4 regions of the Granulosicoccus antarcticus IMCC3135 genome follow, and region 2 is predicted to be linked to each of the others. Evidence: predicted binding sites of a transcription regulator. Region 2 holds the regulator's gene; each other region holds the start of a gene.
The links. Region 2 encodes FliA, which starts transcription of late flagellar genes. Its sites were predicted from a motif close to GCTAAAGTTNNNNNNNNNNCNGCCGATA; they were not measured.
Positions count from the first base shown of each region.

Region 1: a site for FliA is predicted at 1,551-1,578, ahead of IMCC3135_RS04985 (methyl-accepting chemotaxis protein). Genes of this name have one in related genera too.
Region 3: a site for FliA is predicted at 1,584-1,611, ahead of IMCC3135_RS02275 (methyl-accepting chemotaxis protein). Genes of this name have one in related genera too.
Region 4: a site for FliA is predicted at 2,404-2,431, ahead of IMCC3135_RS05705 (methyl-accepting chemotaxis protein). Genes of this name have one in related genera too.

Region 1 covers NZ_CP018632.1:1,175,577-1,179,793, reverse strand. Annotated here, with positions in the region: gene IMCC3135_RS04985 (methyl-accepting chemotaxis protein) at 1-1,476, opposite strand, end outside; gene IMCC3135_RS04980 (alpha-glucosidase) at 1,644-3,311, opposite strand; gene IMCC3135_RS04975 (ABC transporter ATP-binding protein) at 3,339-4,217, opposite strand, start outside.
Region 2 covers NZ_CP018632.1:6,404,769-6,408,985, reverse strand. Annotated here, with positions in the region: gene IMCC3135_RS27665 (sigma-54 dependent transcriptional regulator) at 1-360, shown strand, start outside; gene IMCC3135_RS27660 (MinD/ParA family ATP-binding protein) at 662-1,585, shown strand; gene IMCC3135_RS27655 (RNA polymerase sigma factor FliA) at 1,599-2,327, shown strand; gene IMCC3135_RS27650 (DUF4339 domain-containing protein) at 2,337-2,777, shown strand; gene IMCC3135_RS27645 (GGDEF domain-containing protein) at 2,865-3,794, shown strand; tRNA gene IMCC3135_RS27640 (tRNA-Glu) at 3,881-3,956, shown strand; gene IMCC3135_RS27635 (efflux RND transporter permease subunit) at 4,211-4,217, opposite strand, start outside.
Region 3 covers NZ_CP018632.1:490,038-494,254, reverse strand. Annotated here, with positions in the region: gene IMCC3135_RS02285 (molybdenum cofactor biosynthesis protein MoaE) at 1-231, shown strand, start outside; gene IMCC3135_RS02280 (D-TA family PLP-dependent enzyme) at 325-1,383, opposite strand; gene IMCC3135_RS02275 (methyl-accepting chemotaxis protein) at 1,654-4,217, shown strand, end outside.
Region 4 covers NZ_CP018632.1:1,332,538-1,336,754, forward strand. Annotated here, with positions in the region: gene IMCC3135_RS05695 (4-phosphopantoate--beta-alanine ligase) at 1-378, shown strand, start outside; gene IMCC3135_RS05700 (DUF4091 domain-containing protein) at 403-2,163, opposite strand; gene IMCC3135_RS05705 (methyl-accepting chemotaxis protein) at 2,467-4,217, shown strand, end outside.

The DNA.
Region 1 (4,217 bases), 2.6 Mb from region 2:
CTTGCTGATGATATCGGTCAATTGCGCCACGGTCTTGTTGGTATCGCGCTTCAACTGATCGTAGGCTCCCAGATATTCGGTTTGCACCGTTTCAGTCAGATCACCTTTGGCCAGAGCACCTAATACCCGTTGCATGTCACCGATGATCAACTCATTGGTCTGCATCAACTGATTCATGCCAGCGACCAGTCGCCCGTAGGAACCCTCCAGCCCTTGATCGTCAATTCGGCGCGTCAGGTCCCCATTGACAGCAGCTTCCACCAGTTCCTGTACTTGCCTCTCGTTGTTGATTTCATCTGTCTTGTCGAACCATTCTGCGATGGTTCCCAGACGACTTCCGCTTTCATCAAACACAGGATTAATGACAAGCTTGATCGACAATGAGCCGAAACTGGCGCGAATCTCATGCAAGTCATCCAGACGCGCAATCATCCCACGGTTTCTCGCAGGGTCTGCATGAAAGATATCCACATTACTACCGATCAGCGAGTCTGCATTGAAGTCAGGCAATGCGGTACGCAGCTCGGACTCCGCTGAGTTGAACAGATTTACCGCCGCCTTGTTCATGTAAATGATGTCGTTGTTGACATCAGCAACCATGACATTCGCTGAGGCATTGTCCAGAGCCAGCTTCAATCGTAGTGTTTCTTTAGCAAGGGTTGATTGCGCATCTTTCATATCACGCAAGTTCAGCTGCATGCTGCGAATAGCCTGATAGATTCCCGATTCACGCTTGATCTCGGGCAAGTTTTCACTCAGATCCCCTCCTGCAATACGACCGACGATACCCAGAATAAGAGTCGGCTCCCCACCAAACTTTCTGGCAATGCTGCGCAGTGTCCCTATCATCAAAGCCGTGAGCAGCAAGGCCAGAAAAAGTGCACTAACGGAACTCAACCAGGTATACATTTTGACCTGAATGAGCTGCTGGTGCATGAAAGTTTCCACCTGACCACGCGATGCTGCAATCTCTTCTTCCAGACTGACAAGAGCACGATCAAGAGGCCCACTATCAACGACAATCAGCTGCTCGGCATCACTGAAATCTGAGCCAGCATTGTCCATGGATATCAGTTTTTCCGCGATATCCGTGTATTTTTTAACTACCTGCTGGATGTCGTCGAGAGCGCTTCGTTCAGCGGCCGACATTTGCAAGGTCCGGTAGTCTTCCAGAGCTTCACCAACGTGTTCAGCCCCCTCGCCGACCTCCTCCAGATGCTCCGCTTCCCGGTGAAGAAGAAAATCCTCCAACTCATGGGCGACGCTTCCATGGCCCAGCTCCGTATTCAATTCGGTGAGTAACCTGCCTTTGTGATCAGGCCCATCCAGAAACGCTTGCCAGTGATCAGAGTAGCCCAGGACTTCTGAACGAACGACAAGGTTGAAACTGACAATAACCATCCCGGCAAGTGCAATCGTTACAAGCACCAGATTACTTATACGCCTTATAGACCAATTCTCTAGCGGGTTTGTCATGTTTTTGATTCAGCGATGCTCTGTGCAGCCCTTGAAATTCTGGTAGTAACGGGACTATTGATCGTATAGAGCTGAATCGGCTGATCTTTAAATGACTTGATGTACAGACTGCGTTGAACAGGTTAGAAATCCGTTTCCAACCCGTCCCCACTCAATCGCAAATGCAATCAGCCTATCTGTACAAAGGCAGCACTGTATGGCGGTATTTCCAGCACACCATCTCCCAGTTCTGCATCGAAGCCATGTCCCGGCATGAGACTCAGCTTCTGGTCGGTATTGATCTCGCAGCGAACGCGTACATTGCCCATATTGAAAGCACAATAGACCGTCTGGTCTTCATGGGTACGCAGGAAACTCAATACATCACCGATGACCACGATGCCGTGCAAAGTCCCCTTGATCAGAGGCAGACAGTCACGACGAAAACTCAGAAAACGCCGGTAATGCTCCAACAGGCTGTTCTGATCTCCGGACTGGTGTGATACGGACAGTCGTTTGTGCACCTCGGACACCGGCAACCAGGGCTCCTCCGTCGAAAAACCGGCATGCTCACTTTCATGGTCCCAGACCATGGGAGTTCTACAGCCATCACGCCCCTTGAACTTGGGCCAGAAAGCAATGCCATAGGGATCCTGCAATCGCTCGAAGGGGACATCGCCTTCCGGCAGTCCCAGCTCTTCACCCTGATAGAGGCATACTGAGCCGCGCATGGACATCAGCAGCGAGGCCAGCATTTTCAGATGCTGAGCGTAATGCTTCTTGGGAATCTTCCAGCGTGTGGCGTGGCGGACAACATCATGGTTCGAGAATGCCCAGCACACCCAGCTATCGCCAGCCTCTACTTCGAACTTTTGCAGCACCGCCCCCACACGTTCGGCTGTCGGCAACTCTGCGGAAAGAAAATCGAAGGTGTAACACATATGAACCCGGTCATCGTCACGGGTGTAGTCCTGGAGAATCTGCATCCCTTGTTGAGCATCCCCCACCTCACCAACAGCAGTTGCCGCGGGGTACTCGTCGAGCACCGCACGAAAACGCTTGAGGAAATTGATGTTCTCCGGACGGTTCTTGTCAAACAGATGTTCCTGGTGGTTATACGGGTTCACTTCCGGTGCAATATCGGCGTTGCGCAGCTCGGGTGGCAGCCCCGGATTGTCGCGCAGCTCGGCATCACAGAAATAGAAATTGATCGTATCCAGGCGGAAGCCGTCAACACCACGATCCAGCCAGAAGTGCGCCACATCCAGCAGTGCATCCTGTACGTCCGGGTTGTGGAAGTTCAGATCCGGCTGCGAGCTCAGGAAATTGTGCTGATAATACTGACAACGTGTCGAGTGCCAGGACCAGCCAGGTCCGCCAAAAATCGATAGCCAGTTGTTCGGCGGTCCGCCATCCGGCTTGGCATCGGCCCATACGTACCAGTCATGACGATCATTATCCCGGCTGGAACTGGACTGTGCGAACCAGCTGTGCTGATCGGATGTGTGCGACAGAACCAGATCCACCATCACCTTCAGATCCAGTGCATGGGCGTGTTCGATCAATTCGTCAAAGGCAAACAGATCACCGAACATCGGATCAATGTCCTTGTAGTTGGACACGTCATACCCGAAGTCTTTCATCGGTGATTTGAAGAAAGGTGAAATCCAGATAGCATCTGCACCCAACTCGGCAATATGCGGCAACCGATCCTTGATACCCGCCAAGTCCCCAATACCGTCGTGATTGGAATCCTGATAGGAACGAGGATAAATCTGATAGATGACGGCTCCGCGCCACCAATCCTTATCCACCACAACATCGGGTTCGACGATACTTATTGAAGATACAATCATACTGTGCGCTTGTATTGGGTTTGAGGTTTAACGATAGAGAAGTGAGCGCCCTTCGGCAAACAGATGCACCTTGGCCGGCTCTGCGGTCATGCGCATGGTTTGCGACCGGACATCCCGATGAATGCCCGGCAGCTTTGCTATCACGGCAGACGCCCCTGGTGCTTGTGGCTCGAAGTACAACTGCGTGACTTCGCCCAGAGCTTCCGATATTTTCACGACATTCTCAAAAGCATAATTATCACTGCTTGTAGGCATCATGTCTTCTGGACGTATGCCAACATTCACAGACATGCCTTTCATATCCGGGCTGGTCGGTATATTCGCACTGATGGTGCCATTGCCGTGATTCACACTCAACTGTGTCACCTCTCCGGTTTCAATCACGGTACCTGGTAGCAGGTTCATGGCAGGTGAACCGATGAACTGGGCCACGAACTCGTTTTCCGGTCGTTCATACAGTTCCAGCGGAGTGCCCACTTGTGCGATCCCCTTGTTGGCCAATACCACGATCCGCGTTGCCAGAGTCATGGCTTCAACCTGGTCATGTGTAACATATACCATGGTTGAGTTTGGCATGCTTTCCTTCAGCTGTGCAATTTCAATACGTGTTGCCACTCGCAGGGCCGCATCCAGATTGGACAAGGGTTCATCAAAAAGATAGACCTTTGGGTCACGGACTATCGAGCGACCAATAGCCACACGTTGTCGCTGACCACCTGATAACGCTTTGGGAAGTCGGTCCAGATACTCGGTGAGCTGTAGAGTCGCTGCCACTTTTTCGATGGCAGCATCGATTTCCGCTGGTGACTTTTTCGCAAGCTTCAACGCAAATGACATATTGTCGCGAACCGTCATATGCGGATACAAGGCATAGGACTGAAAAACCATCGCGATTCCGCGTTGCGC
Region 2 (4,217 bases):
TATGGCGTTGTCGATGCGGGTGATCTACCACCCAAGATGGCACCTCATGGACGTGCTCATAATGATAGTCAGGCTGACTCGGATGTCAGCACTACCAGCGCCACGACGAGCACGGCCAGTGTTCTGCCGATGGTCTCAGGGATGCCGGCTGTGCCTTTGAACAACAAGCCAAGACTGCCGCGTGAAGGTATCGATCTGAAGCAGCACCTGACTGATATCGAAATCAGTCTGATCGAACAGGCGCTGGATGAATGTTCCGGGGTGGTGGCTCACGCTGCGAACCGGTTGAAGATCCGACGCACCACGTTGGTCGAGAAAATGCGCAAGTACAGCATTCAACGCCCCGAAGAGGTGTCGTAAGTCTGACAAAGGCGGTACCAGAGCTGCGTCGGGTTTCCGGCTAACAGCTCTGGGACCACCTCGGTTGCCGGTTCAGTACTGTATGTAGCTGCCATCTACGCTCCATGCCAGCAGTAGCGATCCGAGAATCAGGCCTCACAGGATAGGTGCTGGTTCACATCCAATTTGAGGGATGCTTCCCAAAACGCATCATTTACCCCTTGCCAGTGCCGAGACTGACGGTTAGCTGGCTCTTGGTGGTTCGAGACTTGCTCCCAGACAGCTTGAAACCGTGTCGTTATGTCATCCTGCCACTGGGCTGATGTCGACACGAACTGTCGAGGAAGTTAGCGTTGATCTCTTACCAGTCCACCTTGCGGGTTATTGCCCGGTGAATTTCCAGCTACCACCACAGCTGTCACAGCACCGTCGGCCGGTGCAGACGATCGCCGTTGCCGGTGGCAAAGGTGGTGTTGGCAAGTCCAACGTGGCAGTCAATCTGGCTGCGGCACTGGGAGTGGTTGATCATGAAGTCCTGCTGGTCGATGGCGACCTTGAGCTGGGCAACATTGATCGTCTTCTGAACTTGCGTCCCACACATACCCTGATCGACGTATTCGCAGGAACTTGCCAGCTTGACGAGGTGGTTCTGCAGGGGCCTGTCGGTGTCTCTGTCATACCCAGTGCCAGTGGTGCTGTGGGTATGTCACATCTGTCGAATGTCCAGCACGCAGGCCTTATCGGGCTTTTCAGTGAGTTGCCCACCGAGGCTGACACATTGATAGTGGATATTGCTACGGGGCTCTCAGAGAGTGTTGTGAGCTTCTGTCGCGCTGTCAGGGAAGTCATCATAGTGGTCGTTGATGAGCCACCAGCATTACAGGACGCCTTTTCTACCATACGGGCGTTACACGAACGTTGCCACGTCAGACGTTTTCGAGTGGTGGCTAACAAAACTGAAAGTTCTCGTCATGGCCTGGATCTTTATGCGGCTCTGAGTGATCTGACAGATAAACACCTGGATGTCCTGCTCGATTATTGCGGGTCTATTCCGCTTGATACACATTTGAAGCAGGCGGTTCGCCAGCAACGCGCGGTTGTCGAAGCATTTCCTCGCTCAGCCTCCGCACTGGCATTTCGCAAGCTTGCAACCAGAGTCGCACGCTGGCCACAGCCTCAGACGCCCTGTGGGCATATCGAATTTTTCGTAGAGCGACTTATTGAAGTCGCCGACGGTACACGGTGAGAGAAGAGTCCGTATGAATGCACACGCGATGTACAACGAAGTTACCACGGTTGATCCGGATGGGGTCGTTGCCGCCAACGCCAATCTGGTCAAGCGAATAGCGTTTCATCTGATGAATCGCCTGCCTCCCAGTGTTCAGGCCGAAGACTTGATACAGGCCGGGATGATCGGCCTGCTGGAGGCACACAAACATTACGACAAGTCGCAGGGCGCAAGCTTTGAGACCTATGCCGGGATCCGGGTACGGGGGGCCATGCTTGACGAAATACGTCGTTCGGACTGGACGCCTCGCTCGGTGCATCGCAAGTCGCGCGAAGCTGCCGAGGTGTTACGTGACATCGAACAAGGCAGTGGACGTGAGGCCAAGGCGAAAGTGGTTGCCGATAAACTGGGCATCGCGCTGTCGGCCTATCATCTGATACTCACTGAAAGTTCGGCTGCTCATATATTCAGCTTCGATCAACCTGATGAGCATACCGGCGAGACGATCGCTTTGCCGCAAAGTGCCGAGGCCAGTCCAGGCGACCAGGTCGAGTATCAATCCTTTCGCGAAGCTCTGGCAATGTCGATCAAGAACTTACCTGAGCGTGAAGCACTCGTCATGTCGCTGTACTACGATGATGATCTGAATCTTCGAGAAATCGGCGATATTCTGGGCGTCAGTGAATCGAGGGTTTGTCAGATTCATGGTCAGGCTCTGGTTCGCCTGAAGGCACGCATGACTGAATGGACAATGAAGTAGGTCACTATTATGGTCACTGATGAATCTCAATGGTATGTGCAGAAAGGCTCCCGCGTTCAGGGTCCCTTTTCGACGACAGAAGTCGGACGTTTTTTGCTGCTGGGGCGCGTCAGGAATACCGATCGTGTCAGCCGCGACGGCGAACTCTGGGAGCCGGTAACGCAGGTGCCCGAACTGATTCCCGAAGAACTCCTGAATCTACAGTCAGACGATGGCTGGAATACATTTCTGAAAGTGCGCGAAGGCGAAGATGAGCGCCGCAGTGACACCGTTGTCAAACAAGAGCGTCGAACCTTTCCCGACCCGGTGCCGCAACAACTGCGTGACGAATGGCAGGCGCCGCCGCCGCCCATGTCACAAAGTGTGCTGCCGTGGTCATTATTGGGAATTACCCTGGCCGCTCTGGGAGTGGTTCTCTACCTGAATGCGGTCGTTGGTGTAACGGGGTAGTTCATTTTTGTGAATAGTCCAGTTCTTTTTTGGTCCACTGCTTGCAGGATTATGCTTCCCTGAATCCTCTATCCTGACGTGGTTTTCATGATCGCTCTCAGTTCGAAGCAGACCGCAGTAACCCCATCCGATATCCTGAGCCAACAGCGCCTGGATACTCAGTTGAAGCAACTTGAGTTCAACGCCTTGCTATTTCGCAAGCTGGACCTCGAACGCTTGTTCGAATGTCTGCTGACGGAAGGGCAGAGTTTCGTAAAATTTGACGGGTTGCAATATCTGGCCGCTGATCGCGGCGTGGATATCATGCTCGGATTCAGTCGTCAGCACCGTCAACGCTTCGAATTGAAGCTGGGTGAGCACTCATTGGGTGAAGTCATCCTGATGCGCTCCAGGGCCTTCACGGCACGTGACGCACGCGACGCTGAACGTTTGGCGGAAAGTCTTGTGTATCCGCTGGACAATGCTCTTGAGCATCACAAAGCCATCATGAAGGTAACAACCGATCCTGCGACCGGGCTGCGCAATCAGCTGGCGCTGGACGATATGCTGCCCAGAGAGATCCGGCTGGTGCGTCGGGTTGAGCAGCCCTTGTCTGTGATCCTGCTCTCAGTTGATTATCTGGATTCGATTGCATCGGATCATGGCGAAGCCGTTGGCAAGGATGCATGGCTTTCGGTTGCCACCACTCTGAGTGGTCGACTGCGCCAGAGCGATCTGATCTTTCGCAGCGATGACGATAACTTCTGCATCCTGCTCAACCAGACTGATCTGGAGGGAGCTCTGATACTGGCAGAGCGTTTGCGGCAGGTGGTGGATCACTGTGTCAGTTTCGACAATGTGCAGTTTGTTCTGACAGCGAATGCGGGTGTCACTGAATTGAGTGAGGCCGATGATGCTGTTTCGGTACTGGCCAGAGCCGGCGAGGCACTGCGCGTAGCGAGTGAGCTGGGGCCTAATCAGGTACGTGCCATCGCGGCTGAGGTTGTCTGCGAGAACGATGATTCAAAAGAATTCTGATTTTTTTCACAACAAATGCACACAGCCTCTTTTTTTTGCGTATACTACGGTCCTTCGAAGGCGTCGGGTAACACCGGCAACACAGCGTCCCCTTCGTCTAGTGGCCTAGGACACCGCCCTTTCACGGCGGTAACAGGGGTTCGAGTCCCCTAGGGGACGCCATCTTTCGTTGCGATTTACGCAGATCACGTAGTAATCAAAGTGATCTGCGCAACGATGATAAAGCGTCACCATTACTCTCGAGCCACTATCGTTTATCAACCTGTATTACTACAGGTCTGACGCTCACCCTCAACCAATCTTGTACTTGCCAGACTCTGGCTTTTTCACCATTCTGTTCTTCAGGAACATTGCGTGAGGAAGGCCCATGAGCTGCTCCTGTGCTCGAGCCTTCCTTTCACGATCCGCTTACAAGATCATCCT
Region 3 (4,217 bases), 1.9 Mb from region 2:
GCCCGCCAACAGTGGGACATCATTGACGCCCTGATCGTGCACCGTGTTGGCGACATTCTGCCCGGTCAGCCAATCGTACTGACGGCCGTCTGCTCAGCTCATCGGGCGGCGGCCTTCGATGCCTGCCGCTTTCTGATGGAAGCCCTGAAAAGCCGGGCCACCTTCTGGAAGAAAGAGACCCTGCTCAATGGCGAAACTCGCTGGGTCGAGAAGAATACCCCCGGCCACTAGTAGTCCAACCGGAAGATATTTTCATGTTCAGCGAGCCGCAGTGTGCCTCCCCGCCTGCGTTGCCTCTCCTTGACGTACCCGGCTGCCAGTCAGTCAGACAAGGCAGCCGCGTGCGGCCACAGCGACGGTCTCTTCGATCAGACCGTTACGCACCAGGTGCACAGAGTCGAACAGATTGCTGACCACGCAGACATGATTGGGAATGATCCGGATCTTGTCGCCCACTTCGGGCATCGACTCGCACGCGGAAAAATCCAGCACACCGTGCTCTTCATACAGCTTTTGCACCAGAGCGTCCGGATACTCCAGCACATGACCGTAGCCCGGGGCGTCACAGAAGTCGGCCGCCAGTGCCTTGGTACCCGCATCGATAACCGCACGGCCTTCAGCCGGGCAGCTGATCACCGTAGCCAGAACGCTCAGGGCACAATCGGAGATTTCGCAATGCCCGTAAGAGACTTGCATGCGATCATTGTAGATATAGGTACCGCAGCGATGTTCGGTGGCCAATGTGACATCGCCCGCAAATCTCAGGTCGGGAGTGCCGCCGTTGGAGACGCACTTGACCTTGAGCCCCGCATCCAGCAATGCCGCTTTGGCACGTGACAGACTGGCATTGACATCGCTTATCTCACCGCGCGGGGGATAGGTCATGATGCCGCCAAATGAAAGACCTTCGCTGGCTTTGATCCGCTTGGCCAGCTTGACAGCCTTTTTCGCACTCTGCACGCCACAACGTCCACCACCAGTGTCAATTTCAACCAGCACCGAGAGCTTGTGATTGCTGTCCGTGAAAGCGGCGCTATAACCATCGATAACGGTGTTGTTGTCAGCGGCCACTGCAATCTGAATTCGATCATGCAAAGCCTTGAGACGCTTCAGCTTGCTGGCTCCCAGAATGTTGTAGGACACAAAAATGTCATCCAGACCGGCGTCAGCCATCACTTCGGCCTCACCCAGCTTCTGACAGGTAATGCCTCGGGCACCCAGCTCGATCTGCCGCTGCGCAAAGCGCGGCAGCTTGTGAGTCTTGATGTGCGGCCGCAGAGATAGACTGATGCCATCGGCCATTTGTTGGGCTCGCTGCAGATTGCGCTCAACGATGTCGAGTTCGATCAGAACCGCAGGCGTCTCCGCCTTGCTAGCTTTCATGTCAATCAGTCTCCTGAGGACGGGCTGGGACCAAATTGTCCCGACTCGCCAGACTTTGGTGTACTTAACGCCATGATTCTATAGCTCATACGCCAACGATGTAATCAAATTGGCTAATTAATCGCACAGCCTGTCATTTTGAGCCGGCACTCGGCAGTGTTACAAATGAAACCCTGCAATCGTCAGCCATCACCGTCTACGGAACGGTTTCGTAGAGCCGTGCCGATAAGCACAGGTATCGCACGTCGTGATTCATCTGACCTGAGAGCCATGAAATACCTGAAATTACGATGCAAGTTCGTGTTGATCATGGCCCTGCTGTGTGTGCCGACTGCGGTTGCAACTGTACTACTAGGCAACGTACTGACTCGATCCATCTATTTGGCTGAAATGGAAGTAGCCGGTGCGCAGTATCTCCAGCCGTTGAACCAGCTGGAGAAACTGATGGGCTTGCACCACCTTGCCCTGCTCGAAGATGCCACCAGGCAATCAGGAAAACTGCAGCGCAGTCAGGACAATATCCGCAAGAAGATGGCCGACATAGAGGCTGTTCACAAGCAACTAGACTCACTGCCGGAGCTGAATTCGACCTACACCACCCTGCGCGAATCCGTGGAAGAATTTCTGCGCTTACCCTTCGATACAGCACTCTCGGCGCGCGAGCTTGTCCACCATGAGGTTCTGCATGCCCTTGAACAGCATTCGCGCAGAGTTAGCGACAATTCCAACCTGATTCTAGACCCCGATCTGGACAGCTACTATCTGGTGGATGCAACCCAGATCCAGCTACCACCACTGCTGACGCGACTTTATGAATATCGCAGTATCGCTAGTGCAACGCCCGACACAGAGCAAAATTGGGCACAAGCCGGATCCAGACAACAACTGCTTCATATCAACTTGCAAATACTGGAGGCCATGCTTGAAAAAGTTGATAACGCGATCAATGCTGCCACCCGATACAACCCATCACTTGATGCACTTCTGAGCTCGTCGACGCAAAATTTTCTGACCACCGCAACAGCAGCTCTCAAGAACGCAGAACTGGCCTTGATTGATAGTGATTCAGCTCTCATGCAGGCAAGCTTTGATGAGATGGACAGGACAGCCGCACTGGGATACAAATTGCAGAGTTCGGTCAACAGCCAATTACAAACAACGCTGCAAACCAGGATATCTCAGGACAAAACCAGACGTAGCATTATGCTTGGCAGTGTTCTGGGGGTCGTCATGATCGGCGTTTTCTTCACCTTCAAGGTGGGATACGAAATACTGCGCACCCTGCGTGAAGCCAACCGGGTTGCCGCAGCCATCGCCGACGATCGCTTTGACAACAAGATCGATATTCATTCTGGTGATGAGACTGGCACGCTGCTCAAGACCCTGGCCATCATGCAAAAGAACCTGCAGCTGCGTATATCGCAGGAGCGTCGACTACTTATCCATAATGGCCGGATGAAACAGGCACTGGACAGCATCTCCAGCGTCGTGCTGTTCGCCAATACCAAGGACAAGATCGTCTACTGCAATACCTCTGGATACAATTATTTCGCAGAGTATGAAGAACAACTGGCATGCGACTTACCCGACTTCAACATGTCATCCCTGATCGGCTTGCCAATCAAATCCCTCTGCCCGAACTGTCCGAGCCAGGCGGTAGCACCGGATGGCCTACTCCAATCGAGAACATCAGAGCGCACCCTGGGCAATCGCATCGTCAGACTCTCACTCAACCCGGTTTATGACGAGCAAGGAGAACCTCTGGGAACCGTCATCGAGCTTTATGATCGAACTGAAAAGGCGGCTATCGAGTCTGCATTGAGCAACGATGTACACGCTGTTGTACAGGCAGCGTTGGTGGGTGATTTGTCAAAACGGGTTGATGGCACAGGCAAACCGACGTTTCTGGTTCCCGTTTACGATGGTATCAACGACATGCTGGAAATCTGTGGCACCGTCATCTCAAGTGCCGGTCAATTGTTCAATCGCATGGCTGATGGCGATTTCAGTCACAACATGACTATCCCGAACGGCACCGAACTCAAGGGTGATTTCGGACAGCTGCAACGCGATGCCGAAGCGACGGTGCTGCAGCTCACCGCCATGATTGCGCGTATAAAATCCAATGCTCTGGTACTGAGCACCAGCACCAGCAAAGTCATCGATGTCAATATCAGACTGGAAAGCGAGGCGTTATCGGCCTCTGACAAAGCCTGCAATGTCTCCTCGGGTGCCACCTCGATTTCAGACCACGTCGACACCATTGCCAGCGCTGCCAAAGAGCTGAATGCCAGCATCAATGAGATTGCAAAAAACACACAACGCTCGAATACCGTGGCGAGTGAAGCGGTAACACTGACCCAATCTGCAGATTCCAATGTTGCGCAGTTATCGCGCTCCAGTCATACGATCGGCAATATGATCAAAGTCATCAATTCCATTGCAGAGCAGACAAATCTGCTGGCATTGAATGCCACGATCGAAGCGGCTCGCGCCGGCGATGCAGGTAAAGGCTTTGCGGTGGTAGCCAACGAGGTCAAGGAGCTGGCCAAGGAGACGGCCAAGGCGACCGAGGATATCAGTGTTCAGATTCATACCATTCAGCTGGACAGTGAGAGCGCCGCTATCGGCATTCGGGCCATCGACACCATCGTGCAACAGATAAACCAGTTGCAGCTGGGCACCGCATCGGCCATGACACAACAGACTTCCACCACCCAGGACATCAGTCGATCAATAGGCTCTGTTGCCAACAACTCCAGCGGCATGTCCGATCAGTTGGCAGAGCTTGTCAGTGGCACCCGCAATACGCAGGAATCAGTAAATGTTGTGAA
Region 4 (4,217 bases), 2.7 Mb from region 2:
CTTATCAACCTGACGCAGGCCAGGCGCGTGTATTTTGGCAAGAAGGATTTTCAGCAGTATCGTCTGGTCAGTAAAATGGTCGAAGCCTATTTCATGCCGACAATCATTATCGGGCATGAAACCGTTCGGGACGAATATGGCCTCGCCCTGAGTTCTCGCAACCGGCGTCTGAGTCCCTCTGAGCTCACTGTTGCCAGGCAGTTGAATGTGCTTTTGCAAGACAGAGCGCTGTCGAGCTCCGAGGTCTCAATACAACTCGACAAACTGGGTTTTCGCGTGGATTACTGTGAAGAACGCTGGGGCCGACGATTCGTTGCAGCCCATCTCGGAGCAGTCCGCCTGATCGATAATGTGGCGATGGCAGAGAGCACTCTCTAGCTTATCGTTGAACGCGTGAGGAGATCAATTACGCGACAGTAAAGCGAGTAGATCATCGCGCCACTGAATCCATGCCGCGGATTCGCTCGGCCATGTCGGACTCTGATCACCGTGGGCGACCGCCTCGCCGAGCGCCCTGGGTATCAGAGTTTTGATCAACGCATCGGCTTCTTCAGGATGACGTTGCCGGGCAAGATGGTAGAGCTCCGCATCTTGCAAGCCGCGATGCCAGGCTTTGAGTCGCATGGACGGGATAGGTCCCGGGGCTGCCGGGAATCCAATGCGCGGCAATTGATTGCCGGGATAGACCATGACACCGTTACCGACTCGATCATCGTCAGGTTTGTAGCTGGGTTGGGCGAAGGGCAGCTCATCATTGCCCAGATTGACCGCCCACATCAATTGACCCTGCAGGCCATATCGGGCACCGATCACACCCCAGCTACGCATGTCGGTACCTGGCAGGTTGATACTGTGTCCGCCCACGGCAGGATGACCACTGTGATAAAACCAGGCTTGTTCACCCAATGCCATACGCTGGGCCAGGAACTGAGTATTGGCAGCATGTGCATTGGGTGCCCAGAGGCGCACTCGATCTACCAGGGTGGTTTGCGGATCTTTCAGCCAGACAGTCGGATCGGAGTGACTGGTCCACATCAGATCGATTGCCGGTTGTTCGCGGCCATTGGCAGTTGTCCCCTTGTCAATGGCTTGCTGGATATGCTGCATGTCGCCATGGACTCGGGCAATGTATTGATGTCGCTCAGGTGCTGATTCTGCAAGTTTTGTCGGACCATCAACTTCATCGAAGGCATAGGCAAAGTATCGAGTGTCCTGCCAGCCATTGGTGTTGACCAGATCCGCCCAGACGTCAGCTCGCAGTGTATAGGCAGCGAGTTCCGCCTCGCTCATTGATTCTTCGACCGTGACATCATGTTCCTGTGTCCACGGTGTTCGCCAGATGCTGATGGGGGTGTTGGTCCCTGTGCCGACATAACCTTGCGCTTTGCTGAAGAGCTCGCCGCTGAGCGCTGGTTGATAGGCGGCCAGATAATCCTGCCAATCCTGAGGGCTTACCGGCTCATCTGGCGTTCGTTCGATAAAGACCATACGATGCTGATGGGCGAGTGTCTGGTAGCACTGTGCCATCTGTTGCCAGTTCTGCTGGCTGCGATCATCACCGACGCCTTCAAGCCGATAGGAGCGATAGATTTCGCCAATTGCATCGATACTTGTACGATGCGGTATCGTTGCATCAATCACTGACAGCAGTACGGGTAACTCAATGCTGACTGGCGAGTCCGACTCGGATGCCGGCGCATCGTCGAGCATATCTGTTACCTTGATTTTTATGAGGTGCTCGCCGGTGAGCGCATCATCGGGTATGTACATCTCAACCCAGACACTCTGATTCAGGCCTTTTGCAGGAAGACGAATGGCGTCGAAGAGTTCGGTATTATCGGTTCCGCATTGTTGTTGCCGGGGAATGAGTGCATCCGGATAATCTGCCGGATAGGGTAGTACCCGGGTTGCAGGTCCCCATCGATAGCCCGCATTCTTCACTCGCAGATAATGAGCCTGATACAGCGAAGCAGGAATGTCGCTGTCTGCGATGTCCACTGAAACCCGGTTCGTCGAGCCAAGGTCTTCACTGCGCAGTATCAGCTGAAACCCGATGGTTTCATTACGAGCCACTGTCCAGTGAAGGCGCTGGGGGCTGGAGCTGGCCAGATCGAAGCGCGGATGTTCCAACTGGCTGATGCCATCGCGGGTAATTCGTGCCATGTCGCTGGCAGCGCAGACAACCAGACCAGCAGGGCTGCTCAGACAACTATCGTCATAGACGGGGGCTGGTTTGTGTATCAGTCCCCAAGTGCACAATGCCAGGACCGGCAATGCCAATAAAAATTGCCGTGCTCGGCGGCCTGTCGTCGATACGATAAGTGGCATGCAGTTTTCAGTCGATTCTGGGTTATTGAGTAGCAGGTACCGTGCTTTATGGCCCGTGAGGGGGCGGGCGTTTCATCTCAAGATTATAGCGGCTCGGCCGTTAGTTCAATTTAAGTGAAATGTTGACAATTGCTATCGATGAACAACATTCCGCTGGTTGCGAAGCTGGCTGTTATTCCTGTCGTCCTGATTCTGGCACTGGCTGCAACCTGCCTTGCTGTGATTGATAATATCAATGCCTCGCGTGAGGATGGGTTGTTGATCGATATCGCCGGCCGGCAGCGCATGCTCAATCAGCGCTATATTAAAGAAGTGCTGGTTGCCGCCCGGGCAGAAGAGCCGGCACGGCAGCTTGCTATTGAAAAAAGCGAGCAGTCGATCGGATTGTTCCAAACGACTCTGAGCCTTATGACTGATGGCGGGGAGTTAGCTGTCAGCTCCACCGATGGCGTGACGATCATCCATACCCTGAGGCCACCAGTTTCGCAGAAACTGCAGTCTATCCTGGTTGCTAACCAACAGCTCATGCCATTGCTTTCTGACGAAGCCAGGAATCTACTGGATGCGCCTGCGGACAGCGTTGCCGCCAGCCATGAGTCCTTGCTGGATATCTCGGCACGCTTGCACATACAAGCCAGCCTGGTTGTGGACACTCTTGTAGCCTTGTCCAGAGATAAAGCCGATGACCTGATTCGAGTCTGCCTGTGGATCAGCGCCGTGGCGGCACTGGTCAGTCTGCTGATCAGTTGGCTGACCGGACTCAGCATAGCCGTGCCGGTCAATAGAATGCAGAAGGCTCTCAAGAGAATGGCATCAGGCGATTTGTCTCGTCCTTTGAATATGACGAGGAAGGATGAATTTGGCAGAATTTCAGCAGACCTTGATGCACTGTTAGAGGGGATCAGTGTCGCGTTAGGTAGTCGGCAGGTTCGGTGGGATGAAGTGGGTACCTTCTTTCGCGATCTGAGAACAGACTTGCAGCAAGTGCGCGCCATCATTACGCAGTCCCCCTCACCAATGATGCTGGTAAATAGTGCCGGGGAAATAACTTATGCCAACCCTGCTGCCGCCAGAGAGGCGGACCAATTACATGTGGCAGGCCATTTGCCGAAAGTTCTGGACCCTGCGAACTTTCTGTCGCAGGGCGGGCTTGCACTGGCGGAGTTGTTAGCCTGTTGCAAGGAACAAAGTCGGTTACCGTGCTCTCTGCGGGTAGACCTGGGTTCTGAGAAGTTCAATGTGAATCTGGAGCCGATTCATGACACCGACGCAGATTCAACAGAGGCCTTGCTTACGTGGCAGAACATTACCCACGATCTGGCTCGGGGAAAAGAGCTGACTCAAAGCAATGCGGCTGCGGTGCTGAGCGCGCAGAATCTGAGTGCTCTGGTAGATCAGATACGCCAGGTTGTGCAATCGGCGGCTAATGGCGATCTAAGCCAGAAAATCGATGCCATGGCGGATGAGTCACTCAATGCCATTGCCGCCACCATCAACGAATTTCTGGCATCGTTGAACAAGGATTTTGCAGCAATCAATGCCCATACCATTGAGTTGCTTGCCTGCTCTGTACAGTTGAAGAGAAGTGCTGTGCAGATTGAACGTAGCGCAGCCGATTCCAACGGGCACTGTGTCTCCGTGGCGCGGAGCACGGATGGTGTGAACAAACTGATGCGCAGTGCCGCAACAACGACTGAAGAGATGAATTCATCGATCAACGATATCTCTGGCAGTATGCTGGGTGCTGATAAAGTGGTGTTTGATGCAGTGACACTTGCACGAAGCACCAGCGATACCATGCAGAAACTCTATGCATCAAGCACGGATATCGGCAGCGTGTTGAAGACAATTACCACCATCGCCGAACAGACAAACCTACTGGCTCTGAA